Regions from separate parts of the Peribacillus sp. JNUCC41 genome, predicted to be linked through region 2. Evidence: riboswitches for the same ligand, from Rfam matches in the RefSeq annotation. Region 2 holds a riboswitch; the other holds the start of a gene.
What was found. A riboswitch is a leader RNA that binds a small molecule or an ion and turns the genes downstream of it on or off. The one in region 2 is predicted to bind cobalamin.

Region 1: linked by a shared signal. The riboswitch ahead of JNUCC41_RS08485 (ABC transporter substrate-binding protein) and the one ahead of JNUCC41_RS20200 ((2Fe-2S) ferredoxin domain-containing protein) in region 2 are both predicted to bind cobalamin.

Annotation. Positions count from the first base shown of each region.
Region 1 is NZ_CP062163.1:1,706,358-1,711,541, forward strand. It holds gene JNUCC41_RS08475 (heme ABC transporter ATP-binding protein) at 1-124, opposite strand, end outside; gene JNUCC41_RS08480 (FecCD family ABC transporter permease) at 131-1,186, opposite strand; gene JNUCC41_RS08485 (ABC transporter substrate-binding protein) at 1,149-2,114, opposite strand; cobalamin riboswitch at 2,294-2,468, opposite strand; gene JNUCC41_RS08490 (polysaccharide deacetylase family protein) at 2,555-3,427, opposite strand; tRNA gene JNUCC41_RS08495 (tRNA-Arg) at 3,632-3,705, shown strand; gene JNUCC41_RS08500 (acyltransferase family protein) at 3,914-5,184, opposite strand, start outside.
Region 2 is NZ_CP062163.1:4,156,435-4,161,618, reverse strand. It holds gene cobJ (precorrin-3B C(17)-methyltransferase) at 1-1,201, opposite strand, end outside; gene JNUCC41_RS20200 ((2Fe-2S) ferredoxin domain-containing protein) at 1,216-1,584, opposite strand; cobalamin riboswitch at 1,735-1,925, opposite strand; cobalamin riboswitch at 2,129-2,322, shown strand; gene JNUCC41_RS20195 (hypothetical protein) at 2,306-2,476, shown strand; gene JNUCC41_RS20190 (energy-coupling factor ABC transporter permease) at 2,497-3,240, shown strand; gene JNUCC41_RS20185 (energy-coupling factor ABC transporter substrate-binding protein) at 3,242-3,553, shown strand; gene cbiQ (cobalt ECF transporter T component CbiQ) at 3,540-4,316, shown strand; gene JNUCC41_RS20175 (energy-coupling factor ABC transporter ATP-binding protein) at 4,335-5,180, shown strand.

The DNA.
Region 1 (5,184 bases), 2.5 Mb from region 2:
TCGTTTTTCCGCTGCCATTTGGACCAAGAATCCCGAATAATTCCCCTTTATGTACATCAAAAGAGACAGAGTCCAAAACAGCTTTGTTATGATATCCACCTGTTAACCCTCTTACTTCAAGCATCCGTTTTTACCCTTCTCTCCGTCTCTTTAATAAAATCAGCGCAAATGCAGGTGCCCCGATAAGTGAGGTGATCACCCCGATCGGCAGTTCCGATGGGGCAATGATCGTTCGTGCCACAAAATCCGCCAATATTAAGAATCCGCTTCCTACCAACAATGACAACGGAAGTAGATGTTTATGGTCAGGCCCCCAAATCTTTCGGACAAAATGAGGAATGACCAATCCTACAAAGCCAATCGCCCCTGAAACGGCAACGGCTGCCCCTGTCAATGTCGAACCGGCTATCAAGATCCACATTTTCCGCCGCTTAACATTCACACCTAAGTGCTTTGCCCGGTCTTCCCCGAAAGTCATCGCATTCAATTCACTTGTATTCATGATCAAAATCAATGATCCAATGATAAAAAACGGCAAAATGATTGCAATGTAATTCCAACCTCGCATTGAAACGCTTCCCATCAGCCAGCCGATGATTTGTCTTAATTCATCACCGGTCAGCGCAATCATCAATGAAATGAAGGCACTTAAAAATGAGCTGAAAATGATTCCCGTTAAAATGATCGTTTCCACTTTCATCGATCGATCCATTTTTTTTGCGAAAGTAAGTACGCAAAGCATCGTGAGCACTGAGCATAAGATGCTCAATGCCGGAAGAGTATATAAACCGATGAACGGCAGTGAAATATTCAAGAATATTGTCAATACGGCGCCGACCGATGCTCCTGATGAAATACCCAATGTGTAAGGATCAGCAAGCGGGTTCCGGAGCAGTCCCTGAAAAGCCGCACCCGCAATCGCAAGTGATGCCCCGACCAAACCCGCAAGCAATACGCGCGGCAGGCGGATGTTCATCACGATATTCGTAAGCATCACATCCGGATCAGCAGAAATCGGCAAATGGAAAATCTCCTTGCCGATTATTTGTATAAGTACGGGAATCGGTACTGGCACCGAACCAAAGGAAATGCCTATCGTCATCGCGAATAACAAAATGAACAACGCAATCAAATAAGCAAACGCCCATTTAGTTGTCAAATTGGTTCGGATAGACTGATTTGGCAAGTTCCTCTACTCCCTCTATTAAACGTGGACCGGAACGGGTTACCAAGTCTGAATGGACATCAAAGACTTGGCCATTCTTAATAGCATTTACGTCTTGCCATCCTTTTCGGCCCGTCACTTCACTCACTGAATCTTTCGCATAGTAACCATATGTTGTAATGATGACATCCGGATTTGCAGCAATCATCGACTCTTCATCAATTTTTGCCCATCCGTCCAATTCAGCAGCAGCATTATCCGCTGATATAATGTTAAGCATCTCATTCATGAAAGTATTTTTTCCTGGTGTGTATATTTCTGGTGAAGGCGAAACTTCCACTAAAACGGTCTTCCTATCCGCTTCCTTTATGGATTTGGCCTTTTCCTGAATGTCCTTGAGCTTCGTTTTCATATCCGTAATGATTTCTTTTGCCTTATCATGTTCTCCCGTTGCCTGTCCAATCATTTCAATAGACTCATAGACTTGGTCAAAACTTTGTGCATCATTGACTACAAGGACATCTATTCCAGCATCCTTAAGTTGCTGTAAACCCTCATTTGAATTATGGGCACTTGATGCATGTGCAAGAACAAGATCCGGTTTCATGGAGACAATCAGCTCCGTGTTCATTTCCATTCCGCCAACTTTTTCAATTTCTTTCGTTTCTTCCGGGTAATTATCATTATCGGATACACCAACGACATTTTTACCCAAACCAAGTGCAAAGACCACTTCCGTATTACTTGGTATCAACGAAACGATTTTCTTCGGTTTTTGTTCTATCGTCACTTTTTCCCCAGTTGCATCTTTAATCGTAATCGGGAAAGCTTCGTGTTGAGCATGATTCGTTTGTTGCTTTTCTTTTCCTTCATCAGCAGCGTCACTGCAGCCAACCATCAATCCTGCAGTAAGCAACATCAACAGTATCAGACCAAAAATCTTCTTCATTTTCATTCCCCACAATCTTTTCATTTAATTTCTTCCCACCTTAATAAAGAAAACGCATTGTTGGAAGATGCCCCAAAACAAAAAGCACCTCCCGTTAAACGGAAGGTGCTTGCATGGCAACAATATCATTACGGACTCTTTCTTAGGGTCTGCCACACACCTTCCCATCCGCGTAGGTTACAGGTGTACGAATTTTGGCAGGTCTCCTGGCTCATGGTCATCGTCAACGGCACCTTCCCATATCTCATACAGTGGTACACAGCCGTCAGCTCCCATATACAGTGGCGGGACCGCGCTGGCATTTCACCAGCTTCCCTTTTAAGTCATTACGACACCAAATCGTTCATATGTATATAATTTTCACTGCCTTCATTATACACCATGTAAGAATCGATTATTATATGATTTTTCTGAACAAGTTCGAAATGAGCCTTCCACCTTCAATGATTTGAAGCATTTTCAACCAGTGACGCAAACCCATCGACTGATAACCCGGGTGAAATCCGAACCCGATGCAGGGCATGCATCCCTTGGTCCCTTGAAGCTCCCCCAGGTTCGGTGGTGACTGCCATCTTGTATCCCGCTTCTTCTGACAGCGCTAGACTCTCTTCATTATACCGGCCAACCGGATAGGAGAGCACTGTCGTGTCCTGGTCGAGCATACGGTCGAATAGCTCTTTCGACTGAACCATTTCCGCTTCTTGCTGCACTGCCGTCATGCGGTTCAGCTCCAAATGGTTGATGGTATGGCTTTCGATCGAAATCCCATTCCTGCTCATCACCAACATTTGATCTTCAGTCAGGTGATGACCTTTATCAATGGACTTACCGATCATGAAGACAGTTGCTTTCATATCATTTTCCTTTAATATCGGAAAAGCCTCTGTGTAGTTATCTGTATAGCCATCGTCAAAAGTAAGCCAGACGCACTTCTCACTTGGCATCCGATTCTCGGTTAAAACGAGGTATGCTTCTTCAGGGGATAATGTATAGTAACCATTCTCCCGAAGCCAAGCCATCTGTGCTCGGAATTCCTCAATTGGAACCCGAAGTCCATTCCCTTCAGAAATGCTGTGATACATCAAGATTGGAAGCTGTACCGCGGACTTGGCCATTATCCAGTCTCCCGTATCGATTTGGCCATCCAAATCCTGACCGGTCCCATTCTCGGCCGCTTCGACCACTTCAATGTCATCTTCCGCAATCGGTGCAGCCGTTTTTATGCCTATACCCTCTACAATCCTTTGTGAACAACCAGGTAAAATTAAAATCCCCAGCAATGCCACCATCCATAAAACTCTATATCTTTTCACTATCATTCCCCTAATTTTTTCTAGTATAATAGTATCAGAATACTATTCGATAATAAAGTATTCCATTTAAAGAATTAATAGGAAAACAAAAGGGCATAGCTACCTGCTGAGCATTTATGAAGATTTTTTTCATAAGTATGTGCTATAAGCTTGAAAAGTTTGCCTATAAGAAATATAATAAATAAGTCGTCGACTTAAATATATGTCCCAGTAGCTCAGCAGGATAGAGCGACAGCCTCCTAAGCTGTAGGTCGTAGGTTCGATTCCTATCTGGGACGCTAATTTCAAAAACCCTGTTACAATGCAGTTTTCTGCATCGTAGCAGGGTTTTTTCTGTGAATCATGGGACCACTAGACATTAGACAAATTTAATCACAAATTCATCAAGCCATATAAATATCAAAAAATCTGAGCCCTTTACAGGACTCAGATTTTTCATTTTGAAGATAACCACTGTTTATATTTACAAATTCCAATTAGCTATACTTACTTTTCAATTAAACCTATCTCATTGATTTTTTCTTCAAAAACAGGTCCGAAACTTTCAGAATAAGTATTCGTTAAATGTCTATTGTCACGGTAAATTATAACATTACCTATAATGGGCTGGAATTTACCGTTTACTTTGAAGTAATCTGTTAAGTCAATTTTATGCAAGGATTTATTCTCTTTTTCAAATTGTCTCCAAAAGCTTTCGTCTTTCTGATTATCTACTGAATTCATTTTTTTTGTAGTTTCTTCTAGTCCATCTGTTTCTAATGATTCCAGCACGTTAAAGCTATATCTTGGATCATCACGAATCGCTAACACTTCAATACCATATTCATCTTTAACATACTGCAGCTGATCGACCATTTGTTGTTGTATTTTATTATTAGGCGAATCAGAAGCTGTGGCGTGAGAAATGACAAGATCTACATCTGCATCCTTTAGATAATCGAGAACATTATTGACCCAGATACCTTTCAAATCATCATCCGCATAACCTGTTGAAAAACGTGTACCTGAACGAGTCATATTCAATACACGATAATTGTCATCTTTTGTTGCTTCTAAAATGGCACCTAACCAATGCTCTGAATGGGAACTGCCGATCAGGGCAATTGTAGCATCGTAATTTTCAGTTTTGCCATATTCCCCAATTTTCAAGTCACTTTCCTTTAACCCTTGGTTACTGCCGTCCAAATGCGCTTTTGGTAAATCATCAAAGACTTCAGAATATGACGGAATTGGTTCTTGATCAGGTATATCGTCAGGGTTTTTTACAGCTAACGCTCCTGGATAATTTTTATCGTTTATATTATTTTCTAGCTTATTTTTATCTATATATACTCCAATTAAAAGAGATGCAATCAAGAGTACATTCACACTGCCCATTAACCCGATTCTCTTGAATGAGAATTTGTTGTCCTTTGAGCTTCGGATTGGTTCTTCTATAAATCGAGTCATTAAAAACGAAAGGGCAATTGATGAAATGATAATAAGAGTTCCAACGATGAACCCTGGAGTTTCCTGGACATTATAACGGTAGAACTCCAATAATACCCAATGCCACAAATAGATTCCAAAGGCTATTCCACCTAGCTTCACCATTACCGGGGAACCTAAAAAGCGTTTGACACCATATTTCGTATCGCGTGTACCAGACAAAACAATGAATAATGCGCAGGTCATTGGCCATAAGGCAATATACCCTGGAAACATTTCAGATACATTGAAGACTATTCCAGTTAAAATTAATCCGATTAATCCCAGCC
Region 2 (5,184 bases):
CATCTCCAATCGGTGATAATAGAAAGTTTGCTGATTGCAATTTCCCCGTAATGACTTCCGGATCCATTGTCGGAATCTTTAATACGATTTTATGATTTGGCGTGTATTCCATCGTGCCCTTTTCCCCGACAACTTCCGCAAGTGTCATCATTTGTTTGGGAGTGAATTGTTTATTCGCCACACCTGGACTAACGGCAAGTTCGAATACCGACTCCATTTTTTGCTGAACGATCGGCTCAATGGATTGCTGAACGGTTTGCCCCTTGACTCTTGACAGTGCTTCCATTGCCATTTCAAAGGAAGCTGGCTTCTTTTCAGGTGCTTTTGTAAGTAATCCAACTCCTCCAGAGGATTCGGTGAAGGCTTCTTGATCTAATGCCCACGGTTCCGCTTCTTTTTGCAGACGCTGATGCGGCTTCAATGGTTGCTTTTCCGAATTCAAAGTATATTTCCTCTGATACCCTCTTGGTGTGATGATTTTGTCATCATATAAAAAGGTGGATGAATTACCAATAATGACGGTGGTCAACATTCCAATATCGTGATTCAACATATCTTTCAAATTGGTTATGACAATATCCTGCCTATCTCGATATGCACTTTTCACCAACCCGACAGGTGTATCGGGCGAACGGTAGCGAAGGAGAATGTTCTGTGTTTCAACAATTTGCCTCGTCCGCCTGCCGCTGCGCGGATTATACAGGGCAATGACAAAGTCTGCCATTGCAGCTGCTTCAACCCTTTTAGCGATCAGTTCCCAAGGAGTTAAATGATCACTGAGGCTGATTGTACACGAATCGTGCATGACTGGTGCCCCAAGTAAAGATGCACAAGAGTTTATTGCAGAAATGCCAGGAATGACTTCAATGCCCACTCCAGTTTCTTCTTTCCAGCCTTTTTCAATCAATACTTCATAAACCAACCCAGCCATCCCGTAAACTCCAGCATCCCCGCTGGAGATTACCGCAACTTTCTTACCCAGCTCCGCTTGTTTCACTGCTTCCTGAGCACGTGATACCTCTTCAGTCATCCCCGTACTAATAATCGTTTGATCTGTAAGCAGTCCCTGAATGAGTTCAACATAAGTTTTATAACCAATGATGTAGTCACTTTCTTGAAGGGCTTCGACAGCACGTTTGGTAATGTGTTCAAAATTCCCTGGTCCAAAGCCCACGACGAATAATTTACCGTTTGTACTCATTAAGACATCTCCTTTCACGCTTTGTTCTTTGAAATACCCGTATGAGCAGGAAAATTTGGATTGGGTGCCATTTCCCCATCATTGAATTGGTAGATCATTTGTGGAACAAACTCCCCATCATCGATATGGCTGACAATTTGGCGACCGAAATCAGGTGTCTCCACTCGATACCAGTTTCCTTGAGGATAGGCAATCACAACGCAGGCATCCTTACATCTTCCGTTACACCGTGTCCTGGTTGTATGGATTTTCATGTCCAGTCCTTTGGAAGTAATTTCATCGCGAATCGCCTGGGTTACTTCTTCCCCGCCCTTTTTCATACAGCTGCTTCCATTACAAATCAACAGATGTGTATTTGTACCCATTAAGTTCCAAGTAGTCATGTTCTTCCTCCTGCGTTCAGGGAAAAGGCAAAATAAAAAACCTTAACATAAGAGTCAAGGTTTAAAAAAACTATATGGATGAGGAGCCCCAGGCAAGAATGCCCAATCTCCCAAAATCGTCATAGTCCTTCTACCTTTCCCTCCGAAAAGTATCATGCAATTTTAAAAGCAGGTTTCCTGGCTTACGCTTCATTTTACCTTGTCCCTTCCCGGCAACAATGCCAGTGGCTATCGACAATTTCATCAGCGTTTACAGTAGCGGGGGCTGCATCGGATTTTCACCGATTTCCCTATTATCCCTTGCTTATTCACACAAGGGCACTTTTAAAATGAAATATTTGGTTTTATTATACATTTCTAACTAACTTTATCTATCATATAACAACTTTATCAAAATTCAATAGTTTATTCCGACTGTTTAGAAAAGTTTAATAGTGTATATCCTGTCAACAAGCCTTTCCTTGCAACAAATTTAGTCAAAAAAAAAAAAGATAGTGTAGCTGGAATTATTTCTTTATGGTACACTATACGAGAATTTTCTAAATAATTACATAAGTTTTATGGTGTTGAATTTTTCGGAGTTCAGCTTAAAAGGGAAGCCGGTGAAAATCCGGAGCGGTCCCGCCACTGTAAAGGGGAGTCCTATTACTTTAACTATTCCACTGTCAAATGAGATGGGAAGGATGTAATGGGATGATGAACCAAAGCCAGGAGACCTGCCATGAAGCGTGAAACTGTTTCAACCTACGAGGATGGGTGTGCGGATCAGGCAGAAAGGCCCATGGTTGGTTTATGCTGCAAAATTCCTGTTCATTACGCACTTCTTTCCTTTGAGAGAAGTGCTTTTTATGTTGGGCGCGCCTTTCTTCTCAAGATTGATCAGAAAAATTAAAAGTTTTGAAAGGAGAAAGAATGAAAAGAACCAATTGGAAGACCATTTATTTTGTCATTTTACTGCTTTTCGTCCCAAAACGGGCAATGGCCATGCATATCATGGAGGGCTTTTTACCCATTGAATGGGCTATATTCTGGTGGGCCGTGACGCTCCCATTTTTAATCCTGGGTTACCGGTCCATTAGATCCAAAGTAAGGGAAAACCCAGAAACAAAAATGATGCTTGGCTTATCGGGTGCATTTGTATTCATTTTATCTGCCCTAAAGATTCCTTCCGTTACGGGAAGTTCTTCACACCCTACCGGAGTTGGTTTGGGCTCCATTCTATTCGGACCGTTGGCCATGAGTGTCGTTGGCTCCATCGTTCTGTTATTTCAAGCCGTTTTACTGGCTCACGGAGGATTGACGACATTAGGGGCCAATGCATTTTCCATGGCCGTTTGCGGACCGTTCATTGCTTACTTCGTCTTCAAGGGCGCAACTAAATTAGGTTGGTCCTTTTCATTTGCCGTGTTCTTGGCTGCTGCTTTTGGAGATTTGGGAACCTATGTGGTAACTTCCATTCAACTTGCTCTTGCTTTTCCATCCGAGGTAGGAGGATTCATGGCCTCTTTCAGTAAATTCGCAGGGATTTTTGCCCTGACCCAAATTCCCTTGGCAATCAGTGAGGGGTTATTGACAGTCGTCGTGATGAATTTCTTAAAAAAATACAATCTAGGCGAATTGAAATTGCTGCGAGTTTTATCTAAGGAGGCCCGTTAACATGAAAAAAAGTTTACTGTTGCTTTTCCTGGTCGTCGTTCTTGCTACCATACCGTTAATCACCCAACAAGGAACGGAATTTGGCGGTGCCGATGGAGAAGCTGAAAAAGCCATCACCAAAATCCAGCCGGAATACAAGCCATGGTTCAACAGTATTTGGGAGCCGCCAGGTGCGGAAACCGAAAGTTTATTATTTGCGCTGCAAGCTGCAATCGGAGCCGGTTTCATTGGTTATTTCATAGGTGTAACGAGACAACGGAATAAACAAACCAAACAGGAAATTCCCGGAAAATCGAAGCATGTTACTCATTGATAAATATGCCTATTTCAATGGGCTAAAGGATGTACATCCGTTGGAAAAGATGGTTTTTGCACTCTCCCTTATGCTATTTTCGTTAACGGTAAGGGATATGACCGTTTCGCTCATCACTTTTACGGTGATGAGCGCTTTAATCATTTTTGCGGCAAAAATCCCGCTTTCTTATTATCTTAAATTACTTCTATTACCGGGATTTTTTATACTATCAGGAACAATTACCATCCTTATTTCTTTTACAAGCAAATTTACTTCGTTTTCGAATATATGGTGGTCCTGGAAGGTCGGGAACTGGCAAATATTCATCAGCGATGACAGCATAGGAACAGTGATCAATTTGATCACTGTCGTATTAGGCAGCATCAGCTGTTTATATTTTCTTACCTTAACTACACCCATTACCGTCATTCTATCGGTGATGCGAAAACTTAAAGTGCCTTCCTTATTGGTCGATTTAATAGAATTGACCTATCGCTTCATCTTTATTTTTTTAGAAACGGCTTTGGCCATTCACCAATCACAAGCTTCACGGCTGGGGTATGGTTCGTTAATGAAAGGCATTCGATCTCTCGGATTACTAACCTCATCATTATTTTTAGGAGTATTGCAGCGCTCTGGACATTTGACGATGGCCATGAACGCAAGAGGCTATCAGGAGAACCTTTCCTATATAGAGGATACTTACACCTATTCCTCACGCAATTGGCTGATCGCGATTGTAATACTAGGAAGCTTAATCTTTATTAATGAATATTTGTAAATTGGAGGCAACCCAAGAATGTACGAGCATATTTTTCATATAGAAGGCCTCACACATCAATTCGCGGATGGGACGTTTGCTTTAAACGACCTTTCGCTAACGATCCAACACGGTAAAAAGATAGCATTACTAGGCAATAATGGTGCCGGCAAATCGACTTTATTCCTCCATTTAAATGGGCTTTTACAACCTACGGCAGGAAAGATCAGATTTAAGGGCAAGAAAATGAAATATGACCGTAAAGCATTATTATCATTACGAAAGCAAGTCGGGATTGTTTTTCAAGATCCCGACTCGCAGCTCTTTTCCGCTAATGTACAACAGGATATATCGTTTGGACCGATGAATTTAGGATGGGATAGAAAAGCAGTCCAGGAGAAAGTAAATTGGGCGATGGCTGAAACGGAAATAACGGAACTTAAAGACAGACCCACCCATTTTTTGAGCCTTGGGCAAAAAAAACGTGTCGCCATTGCAGGGGTACTCGCCATGGAACCTGATGTCTGGCTCTTGGATGAGCCTACAGCTGGATTGGATCCTTATTTCTCAAGACAGATCATGGCTCTGCTAGACAGTATCCACCACCATGACAAAACGATAATCCTATCAACTCATGATGTTAATTTAGCATATCAATGGGCTGATGAAGTGGTTGTCATGAACGATGGTAAGGTCATATACCAAGGGGATCCCGTATCCGTTTTCCATGATGAAGACGTTTTGCTGCAGGCACATCTGGAGAAGCCGTGGGTTTTTGAAATGTTTCAAGCCCTTCTTCAATCAAGGGAACCGTCTGAACGGGACCTTTTCCCAAGAACGAAGGAAGAATTGCTTCAAATGTTGGAGACTGAAAGGATTTATTAATTAA